DNA from 3 places in the Cupriavidus sp. HY129 genome. Region 1 is predicted to be linked to each of the others. Evidence: predicted binding sites of a transcription regulator. Region 1 holds the regulator's gene; each other region holds the start of a gene.
The links. Region 1 encodes LexA, which represses DNA repair genes until DNA is damaged. Its sites were predicted from a motif close to ACTGTATNNNNATACAGT; they were not measured.
Positions count from the first base shown of each region.

Region 2: the regulator LexA is predicted to act here: its motif matches at 1,142-1,159, upstream of K6G35_RS18190 (DUF2471 family protein).
Region 3: the regulator LexA is predicted to act here: its motif matches at 1,988-2,005, upstream of K6G35_RS07280 (CppA family protein).

Region 1 is NZ_CP083254.1:2,019,383-2,022,655, reverse strand. It holds gene K6G35_RS09155 (bifunctional aspartate transaminase/aspartate 4-decarboxylase) at 1-567, opposite strand, end outside; gene K6G35_RS09150 (hypothetical protein) at 837-1,109, shown strand; gene K6G35_RS09145 (hypothetical protein) at 1,226-1,399, opposite strand; gene lexA (transcriptional repressor LexA) at 1,523-2,179, opposite strand; gene K6G35_RS09135 (asparaginase) at 2,385-3,273, shown strand, end outside.
Region 2 is NZ_CP083255.1:398,777-402,049, forward strand. It holds gene K6G35_RS18180 (hypothetical protein) at 49-300, shown strand; gene K6G35_RS18185 (GNAT family N-acetyltransferase) at 375-761, shown strand; gene K6G35_RS18190 (DUF2471 family protein) at 832-1,122, opposite strand; gene K6G35_RS18195 (ProQ/FinO family protein) at 1,242-1,814, opposite strand; partial or broken gene K6G35_RS18200 (deoxyribodipyrimidine photo-lyase) at 2,061-2,540, opposite strand; gene K6G35_RS18205 (TetR/AcrR family transcriptional regulator) at 2,635-3,258, opposite strand.
Region 3 is NZ_CP083254.1:1,585,781-1,589,053, forward strand. It holds gene K6G35_RS07275 (thiamine pyrophosphate-binding protein) at 1-1,568, shown strand, start outside; gene K6G35_RS07280 (CppA family protein) at 1,627-1,944, opposite strand; gene K6G35_RS07285 (pyruvate carboxylase) at 2,487-3,273, shown strand, end outside.

The DNA of each region.
Region 1 (3,273 bases):
ATGATTGACCTTCAACGAATTGAAGAGGTACGTCATCGCGGCGGTTCCGCCTTCCACGGCGTACAGGTCGAAATCGCCCAGGAACGGATGCGCGCCAATCATTTCCTTGCGGATGTACTGTTTGACGATCTTCTCGCTCAGTCGGAGCATCCGGTCGGGAACCGGATAGTTGCAGGCCAGGATCCCTTCGCACATTTCGTACAGGAAATCACCGCCATCCAGACCGAGCTGGTCGCGCACATACGATACGGCCCCGGTCAGGAACTTGACGCCGGGAACGTCCTTGTGCACGCGGGCATAAAGGTCGAACCGCTCCTCGATACCTGCGCGTCGCGGGAAACCGCCGACACCTTCTGGCAAATACGAAAATGACCTTTCCGATTCGATCATGGCGAACTGGCCGAGCTGCCAGAAACCATGTCGCGGGATGGTTGCCAGAAAATTCGGATTACCTCGCCCGGCGTTTAGCATCAGGCGATTCGATACGCTTCCTGCCAACTTGATGAGTTCGTCCTTGAGTTCGAAAGGCGACAGGCTGGCGAGCCCTGACGTATCGTGCTTGGCCATCGTGCATCTCCTGAAGGTGCTGTGCGGTATAGGGGCGTGGGAGGGACGAAAGGCTTCAACCTCTCGTCATCGTCGGATCGAATGGGGCAAAACTATGCTGGGTTGGCGCTTTCCGCCACGATCGACGTTCTCGGTTGTTACCCTAGCCGGAGAGCGAGAAATTTTCATTGGCCCAAAGAACTACGAATGGTCAGGAAAATGCGCGACGTCGCGAAATCGGGCAAATAATCTGTAAAGATCAGGAATTGCAGATGCTGCGGAGGAGAAGCATGACGCTCAGATTTCACGAACTCTCTCCCGATGTGCGGGAGGCTCTGGAGTCCATTTGCGCCAGGCACGGATTCGTCCCCGAGGATTTCAAATTCGCGGTTGCGTACGCGCTCAATCCGGGGGAGGGGGCTGCGGATATGGTGACTGTCGAACGCGTGGTCGGCGGTCAGTTGCAGAAATACAAAGGAGGCGCTAGCGGGGCTGCGACCTGGCTGGCTGCCTTTGAGGCAGACCTCGCGTCCGATTGGTTCGGCGCGCCGTTGGCCGATTAATGTCGAGTCAGATTGATGATGGTCGGGCCCCGATCAGCGTCGGGTCCCGGGGCCATCATCGCCCGTACATGCAGCAATGCGCTGCAGTGCATGGTGGCGGAAGAGAGCGGGCTGCCTCAATCAAGAGTTTTCGAGGAGGGTTCAGCAAGCTCGAGCATTCGGCAGATGGCGGCCATATTGCCGACCATGGTGCGGCGATGGGTGCCCTGGTAGACGCGAACGCCCTTGATCTGGCGGAAGGGGACCGGCTTGACCGGACGGCGGGATGCGACGGTTTCGGATTGCAGCATGGCAACACCTCGTAATTTGCGTTCAGCAGAAGTCCGCACCCGTCGTCCGTAAAGGACGGGGCGGCGTTGGCAAAGCAAAAGCGGGTGACCGGGGCAGGTGGCCAGCTGCCTGGGTCCGGAGAGTCAGAAGCCTGAAGATCTGATCAGGCCAACTGCGATACCCTCCAGGGAGAACTCATCACGTCCTGCATGCAAGACGATGTTCTGGAAGTCGGGGTTCTCGGCGATCAACTCGATCGTATCGCCGCGTTTCTTCAAGCGTTTGACGGTGACGTCATCGCCCAGACGGGCGACGACAACCTTACCGTTCGCAGCTTCGCTGGCTTTCTTCACGGCAAGCAGGTCGCCATCCAGAATGCCGGCGTCGCGCATGCTCAGGCCGCGAACGCGAAGTAGATAGTCGGGGCGCTCGTCAAAGACAGAGGCATCGACTTGATACTGCCGGTCGATATGCTCGGCAGCCAGAATCGGGCTGCCAGCTGCGACACGACCGACTAATGGCAATGTCAGTTGCAGCACACCCGCCATCGGTAACGAGAACTGATCGGGTCGTTCAGAGTCGCTACGCGTCACCTTCAGGCGAATGCCTCGCGATGCGCCCGGCGTCAGCTCGATCACGCCCTTGCGCGCCAGAGCCCGCAGGTGTTCCTCGGCCGAATTGGGGGAGGAGAAGCCGAATTCGGCGGCGATCTCAGCACGAGTGGGCGGAAAGCCCGTGTTGCGGATCGTGTCGCGGATCAGGTCGAAAATCTGCTGCTGCCGGGGTGTCAGGGTCGCCATGGGTCGCAGGTCTTGTGCCGAAGCACTGTATGTTTAAACAGTATGCTGTGATTTTATACAGTATCGGGTGAAGTGCAAGCACATTTTGCGCAGCCGGCTCAACACGAGTAGTTCCGTGGGGTGAGGCCCACGGGTTTGCCACGGGTTCGGCCAAGCGTTCGCGCAGTTACAATCGGCCCGCCTTCAAGCTCCGTCAACCCCGTCCATGTCCGTACTCCTGCCTCGTATCGTTGTGCTCGCGACTGGCGGCACCATCGCCGGTTCGTCCGCTAATCCTGCCAGTAGCGCGCACTATCAGGCTGCGACAGTACCTGTATCGCAACTTGTGCAGGCAGTGCCCGCGCTGGCAGATGTGGCGCGGGTCGAAGCGGAGCAGGTGGCGCAGGTGGACAGCAAGGACATGATGTTCGATCTCTGGCGGTTGCTTGCCGCGCGAATCGGGTATTGGTCCGCGCAGGCCGATGTCGCCGGAATCGTGATCACACATGGCACTGACACGCTGGAAGAGACGGCGATGTTCCTGCATCTGACGCAGGCTTGCCCGTTGCCTGTCGTGATGACTGCGGCCATGCGCCCATCGACATCGCTTTCGGCTGACGGGCCGCTGAACCTGCTCGATGCGGTGCGCGTGGCGGCAAGCCCGGCGGCGGTTGGCAAGGGTGTGCTCGTGGTCCTGAATCAGCAGATTCATGCCGCGCGTGATGTCGTCAAGGCGCATACGTCGGCTGTCGATGCTTTCCATTCGCCAGTTGCCGGTCCGCTTGGCTTTGTGCAGGATACCTACGTCCATTTCTCGCGCACCCCGGGTCCTGGTCAGGCGCCGCGCTTGCCGGTGCCCGCTGTATGGCCGTTGGTGGAGATCGTCGCCAGCTATGCGCAGCCGGGGAGGGTAGCTATCGACGCGATGGTGGCCGCAGGCGTGCTAGGGTTCGTCGTGGCCGCGGCTGGCAACGGTTCCGTGCACGAAACGCTGACGGCCGCGCTGGTCGACGCCGCGGCATGTGGTATAGCGGTGGCGCGTAGTTCGCGTACCGGTGCTGGTCATGTGGCAATCCCCGCACCGCCGCGACCGATAGGTGGCGTATTCGTCTCGT
Region 2 (3,273 bases), on a different replicon from region 1:
GCGGTGCTCGCACAATGGAATATCCCAACCCGCCCAGGGAGTTCCGCCGTGCACGCTGCCACCGTCCGGCGCCAACTCGAGGCGCTGGGCCTCCCCTGTCGTGCCGCGATCGACGAAGCTGGGGTCAATGGCATTGTCGTGCTGACCGACTGGCTGCACGTCACCGTCTTCCCGGACGGCTGGATGCGTCTCGCGCAGCGCCGCGCGGATGGTGTCTTCCGGTTTGCCCCGGCCACCTGCTCGATCGAGGTGCTGGCGTGGCAGATCCGGGTGGCGTTGCGGCAGCCGCCAGCGGCGTAGCCCCTCACCGAAATGTGACTTGCCCATTTTTTGGCAGCGCCCCGCCAACCGCCTCCCACAAGGGACCGCGCCGCTTGTCCGCACCGTTGTCCCCACCGGGCGCCGACGGCGCCGCCAGCATCGCGCACTTCCACGTGGCGCTCCACGCGGGGCGCCTGATCGGCTGCGCTGCGACCGAGCCGCAGCACGCCCCGGACATCCTGCTGCGCGCCGTGGCGGTCACCCCAGACTGGCGCGACTTGGACGTCGCCACCCGTCTGGTCGCCGCCCTGCTGATCCGGGCACGTGGCGCCGACACGCGCGCCGCCTACCTGCTGTCGTCCTCGGCCCCCGCCTACTTCGCACTCTGGGGCTTCTCGCTGTTTCCGGTGGAACAGGTACCCGCCGTGGTGCGTGCCTCATCCACCTTTCAGCGGTGCTCGCGGGAGGGCGCCCTGTGCATGCGCTACGCGCTGCGATAGGCCCCCCCTCCCCCGCACCGTGCCGGCAAGCGGCATCGGTTGAGAATCGACCACGCCGATACGGGGAGTGTCAGTGTAGCCGGGGCCACAAGTCTAGGATGGCCTTGAACGCGACCGGCACGGCCCTGTGGCCGGCCAGCGAGACCACGGACTCATCCTGCGGATACCGCATCAGCCCGCTTGAGCGGAGCATGCCAAGCACCGGAGCGGAGTGACGGCCGCTCGCCGCCAAATCCGCAAAGATCCCGACCTCGATTTGGTGCAGTAGCCGCCAAGTCAGACGGCCGACGGTCCGGTGGCGCTGGATGATAGGCGGCAAGCCTTCGCGGATGGCCGCTTCGGCAGCGAACAAAGCCTGCATGAGATCTCCTCGGCTGAACGCTGTGAATTTATACAGTTCTTGCACGCGCCCCGTCTAACTCCCACCGCGATCATCCATGCGCCCTCAGGCACGCCCGCCAAGCGCGCCGCCGCTTCGCCTCACGGGGTCGTCGTGTTGCACGGCGGCGTTGCCGGTGAGGCCCTCCGCGTCTCGCGGCGCGCCCTTCCCCCCTGTTGGCGCGCCCATTTTGCCTCGGACTCGCTGACTTGGGCCGTGGGGACACCGGCCAGATCCACGCGCGCGACGCCTGCCTGCAGGCTCGCCCAGTAGCGTTGCCCCTGGCACCAGGCGCCGAGCGCCGCGCGCAGTACCGGCTCGGTCAGACCGAGTGCCGGCGCGTGCGCCTGCAGGTCGGCGAGGATGCCAACCTTCAGCGCCACCTTGGGTGCCGGGTGACGCGGAAACGCCAACGGAAAGCGCTTCTGCAGGCGGCCGATGGCCGCGCCCAGCGCTGGATCGGGTGTCGTAGCCCCCCTTGGCGCGACACCCCGAATGGCCTTGGCGTGCCCATCGGCCGATCCGAGCGTCTGCGCGGCGGCCGCAGCATGGCACGCGTCTTCGGCCCGTTCAGTGGATGGCGCCCCGGACGGGCGGGCGGTCGAAGCAATCGGGGAGGCCGCCGCGCGGCTGGCCAGCTGCGCCTTCAGCGCGGCGAGTTGTTCAAAGCCCATCGCTTGATGCTTGGTTAGCTGCGGCGTTAAGACGCGTAACGGAGAAAATCATGGCACGAACCGTAAGTGGTCGTCGTTCCCGGGGTGATCGTACTTTCCCTGCGAAAAATGGCGCTGACAGAGCGCACACCCGCCTGCAGCAAAGCATTTCGGCGCAATGGATCTCGTGCGCTCTGTGTCCTTATAAGCCATTGATAGACATGGATTTTTTAGGGAAAATCGCCAGAAAATGCACCGAAAGTACGATCACCCCGTCACGCACTCCGGCACTGTAAAAAATCTGATTCGTTGTGGCGAGGGCAGCGGCACTTCAGGGAAGTAGTCGCGTCGCGCAGCGCGCCAGTACGCGCTGAATATCTGAAATGGACGAGCCTCTCGGGTCGCCACTGCCCAAGGCTCTCGAAGAAGGTGCCCGTTGAAGGTTGAAACCGAGATTCCACGGGTCTTCAGCCCCTACTTGATCGCAGTGTCAACTTCGCGTTGCATTGCCGAGTATCTGCGATTCCAGCACACCTTGGTCGCACCAATACTTATCGCGAACGCTTCGATCACCTGCTGCTCGGGACCGCGAAGTACGATTAACTCCCCACCCGGCGTTGTGAGCGACTTGTTGATCTCTAGCAGAGACTCGTGTAGCCACCAGCGCGCTGCGGCACCGAGTGGACGAGTGTTCCGAGGCCCCGGGTCATGGACATAGACGCACGCGACAGGGTGGCCCGTGGCGATGGCATGTTCGAGCGCGGGATTGTCGGCAAGACGCTGGTCGTCACGGAACCAGACGACAATCGGCGGAAGGGACAGCGCTGAAGACGCCGGCATGCTAACTTTGGGGTGCGGTCATGCGATAGCCGTCGAAGCAGACTTTGAGCATCGCTTCAACGATTTCGTCCGGCGTCATCTTGCTGTATAGCTGCAAGTATTCAACCGCCGGGTCGCAACTGCGTGCGTAGTAGCTGAAGAGAATCACATCGGTCGGCAGCTCTGGATTCAATTCACCGGTGCGGCGCGCCTCCTCCACCAAGCCCTCAATTTGTTTGTTGAGCTTGAGCACACGTGTCACATAGCGCAGATTGCGCGTGAGCATTGTTCGCACTTGTGCGCTGGTCGACGGCAGGAAAGGTAGCCCGCCGCCCAAGCGCACGCGCAGCGCCCACTCCAGCAGCGCGCGCAACCGGCCCGTGGGGGTCAGGTCCTTCGGCTGCGACTCTAGTTGCTCGAGTGCGCCATCGACCAGGCGGACCATCACCTCCCCTACCAGGTCTTCCTTGGACTTGAAATGCTTGTAGAGGCTGGGCTTGGAGATGCCAACCTCGGCCGCCACGTCATCCATTGTCATCAGTTCGAAGCCCTTAGCCGCGAGCGTGCGCGTGGCAGCATCGAGGATAGCATCCTCGCGAAGCTTGAAAGCCTGGTCCTTGAAGCTGAGTTTGCTGAAAATACTCATTAGTAAATTTCGCTA
Region 3 (3,273 bases), 430 kb from region 1:
TGGATGTTCTGGACGCGCTGCATGACCAGCCGACGATCGACCTGATCGTCACCAAGCACGAAGGGGCGGCCGCCAACATGGCAGAGGCCGACGGCAAGCTGACCGGGCGTCCCGGCATCTGCTTCGTGACGCGCGGGCCGGGCGCCACGCACGCAAGCTGCGGCGTGCATATCGCCGCGCAGGATTCCACGCCGATGATCCTGTTCGTTGGCCAGATCGCGCGCGAGCACAAGGGGCGGGAAGCGTTCCAGGAAGTGGACTACGCTGCGGTCTTCGGCTCGATGGCCAAATGGGCGGCCGAGATCGACGATCCCGCGCGGATTCCGGAGATGGTGGCCCGTGCCTTCCAGGTAGCTACGTCGGGCCGTCCCGGCCCGGTGGTGCTGGCATTGCCGGAGGACGTGCTCGACAACATGGTGGAGTGCGTCGACGCGGCGCCGTATCGCGCGGTGGCAGCGGCCCCGCGTGCCGAAGATGCCCAGGCGCTGGCCTCGGCCCTGCGCGCGGCGGAGCGTCCGCTCGTGATCGCCGGTGGCGCCAACTGGACGGAAGCCACTGTGCGCGACTTCGCGGCCTTCGTGCACGCATGGGATTTGCCGGTGGCCTGCGCCTTCCGCCGCCAGGACGTGCTCGACAATCGCGATCCGCATTACGTTGGGCACCTGAGCCTGGGCGTCAACCCGAAGCTTGCCGAGCGCGTGGAAACCGCCGACCTGATCGTCGCATTCGGCACGCGCCTCGGGGACATCGCCACCGATGGCTACACGATGCTCGAGGTGCCGCGGCCGAAGCAGAAGCTCGTGCATATCCATGCCGACAGCTTCGAACTGGGCCGCGTCTACCAGGCCGCGCTGCCGATCCATGCCGGGGTGGAACCCGGCGCGGCGATGCTCGCATCGCTGCAGCCGCCGGCGCAGGTACCGTGGAAGTCGTGGACCGCGGGCGCGCGCGCGGATCACGAGGCCTTTGTCACACCGCCGAAGCCGCATTCAGAATTGAGCGGCGTGAATATGTCCGCCGCGATTTCGCATCTGAGCAGCGTGCTGCCCGAGGATTCGGTCGTGACCAACGGCGCAGGCAACTATGCCGTCTGGCTGCACCGCTTCTACGCCTACAAGCGCCCCCGTACCGAACTGGCGCCGACCTGTGGCGCAATGGGCTATGGCCTGCCGGCGGCGATCGCGGCCAAGCTGCGTCATCCGGAGAAGACCGTGGTCTGTCTGGCCGGTGACGGCTGCTTCCTGATGTACCCGCAGGAGATCGCCACCGCTGCGGCGCATGGCGTCAACCTGATCGTGGTGGTGGTCAACAACCGCATGTACGGCACGATCCGGATGCACCAGGAGCGCCGCTACCCGGGCCGTCAGAGCGGCACGACGATCGTCAACCCGGATTTCGTTGGCATGGCGCGTGCCTGTGGCGCCTGGGCCGAGCGCGTGGAGAAAACCGAGGATTTCGCGGCGGCCTTCGAGCGTGCCCGCAATGCCGGCAAGCCGGCCGTGCTGGAACTGCTGACCGACCCGCTTCAGATCACGCCCGCCATGCGGGTGACCGAAATGCCGACCTGAGATCGGATCGACCAAAAAGGCCGGAAGGGTCGGAAAGGTTGGGTTGCTCCGACTGATCCTAGAAGAGCGTTGCCTGCGGCCGGACTTCGTGTCCGGCCGTTTTCATTTGGGCAGCCGGCTGGTTCAGGATCTGGCGAATCTGCGCCAGATAGCGTTCGCCCACGGCGCGATGGGTCTTGCGCGCTTCCTCGGCGAAGCTCCGGCGCGATGGCGCCCGGATATTGAGCAGCCGGCAGATGGTGGAAAGATAGGGCTTCTTCCCATCCGCCGCGACACGCCGGGCGGCAGACATCAGGGCGGCATCGCCAATCCGGCCTCGCAGCCACACCAGTACCTGTCGGTCGTATTCGTTTTGCACACGGATCAGGTGTTCCATCTGATACCTCCGAGGATTCCTAGGACTGTTCATCCATACAGTTACTGTAAATATATACAGTACTCGGGAAATTTCAAGGGAGGCAATGGAGGGATCATGACCCTGGGGTGGCCGGCATCAGTCTTCGCGCCCCCTGCGTCCCAAATAGGGGAGATAGCGGCTGATGGTGCTCATTAGGCCCGGCAATCGGGTGCAATGAAGCTGGGGATCAATCGGTGTCGCTCAGAAATGGCGGGTTTCATGATTGAACTTATGAATTTCATTCCTGAAACCATCGCATCAAACCGCTGTGATTGATATTCCCTGACAAATCAACGAGATAGGCGCAGCGTTACCTTGTGGCCCGCTTTTTGCGTTTTCACCCCCCGCAGACGCACATGTGAATGTGCGCGCAAGTTGATCGTCAATCCCGCTCACCATGCAGTGCCGACGGGCTGATCTCCGACTTCTCCGGCGTGGGCAGGACCTGCCCACCGCCGTCTTCTGACTTCTGGCCATCGCGTGTCCCCACGCGTGGCCTGTTCGCTTAGGTTGCATGCCCCATGGACTTCGCCCCGATCAAGTCGTTGTTGATTGCCAACCGTTCCGAGATCGCGATTCGCGTGATGCGGGCCGCCGCCGAGATGAGCATCCGCACAGTCGCCATTTACTCGAAGGAGGACCGGCTCGCGCTTCATCGCTTCAAGGCCGATGAGAGCTATCTGGTTGGCGAAGGCAAGAAGCCGCTGGCGGCTTACCTCGATATCGAAGACGTTCTGCGGATCGCGCGGCAGGCCAAGGTCGATGCGATTCACCCGGGGTATGGTTTTCTGTCCGAGAACCCGGACTTCGCCCAGGCGGTCATCGACGCCGGCATTCGCTGGATCGGGCCATCGCCTGAAGTCATGCGGATGCTCGGCAACAAGGTGGCGGCGCGTAATGCGGCCATTGCGGCGGGTGTGCCCGTCATGCCGGCGACCGATCCGCTGCCGCTCGATCTGGCCGAGTGCAAGCGCCTGGCGGCCGGCATTGGTTATCCGTTGATGCTCAAGGCAAGCTGGGGGGGTGGCGGCCGTGGCATGCGGGTGCTGGAGAGCGAACAGGACCTGGAGCCTTCTTTGGCGGCAGCCCGTCGCGAGGCGCTGGCCGCGTTTGGCAACGACGAGGTGTACCTGGAGAAGCTGGTACGCAATGCGCGCCACGTCGAGGTGCAGATCCTGGGCGACACGCACGGCAATCTCGTGCATCTGCACGAGCGTGACTGCACGGTGCAGCGGCGCAACCAGAAGGTTATCGAACGCGCGCCTGCGCCATACATGGACGCTGCCGGTCGCGCGTCACTGTGCGACG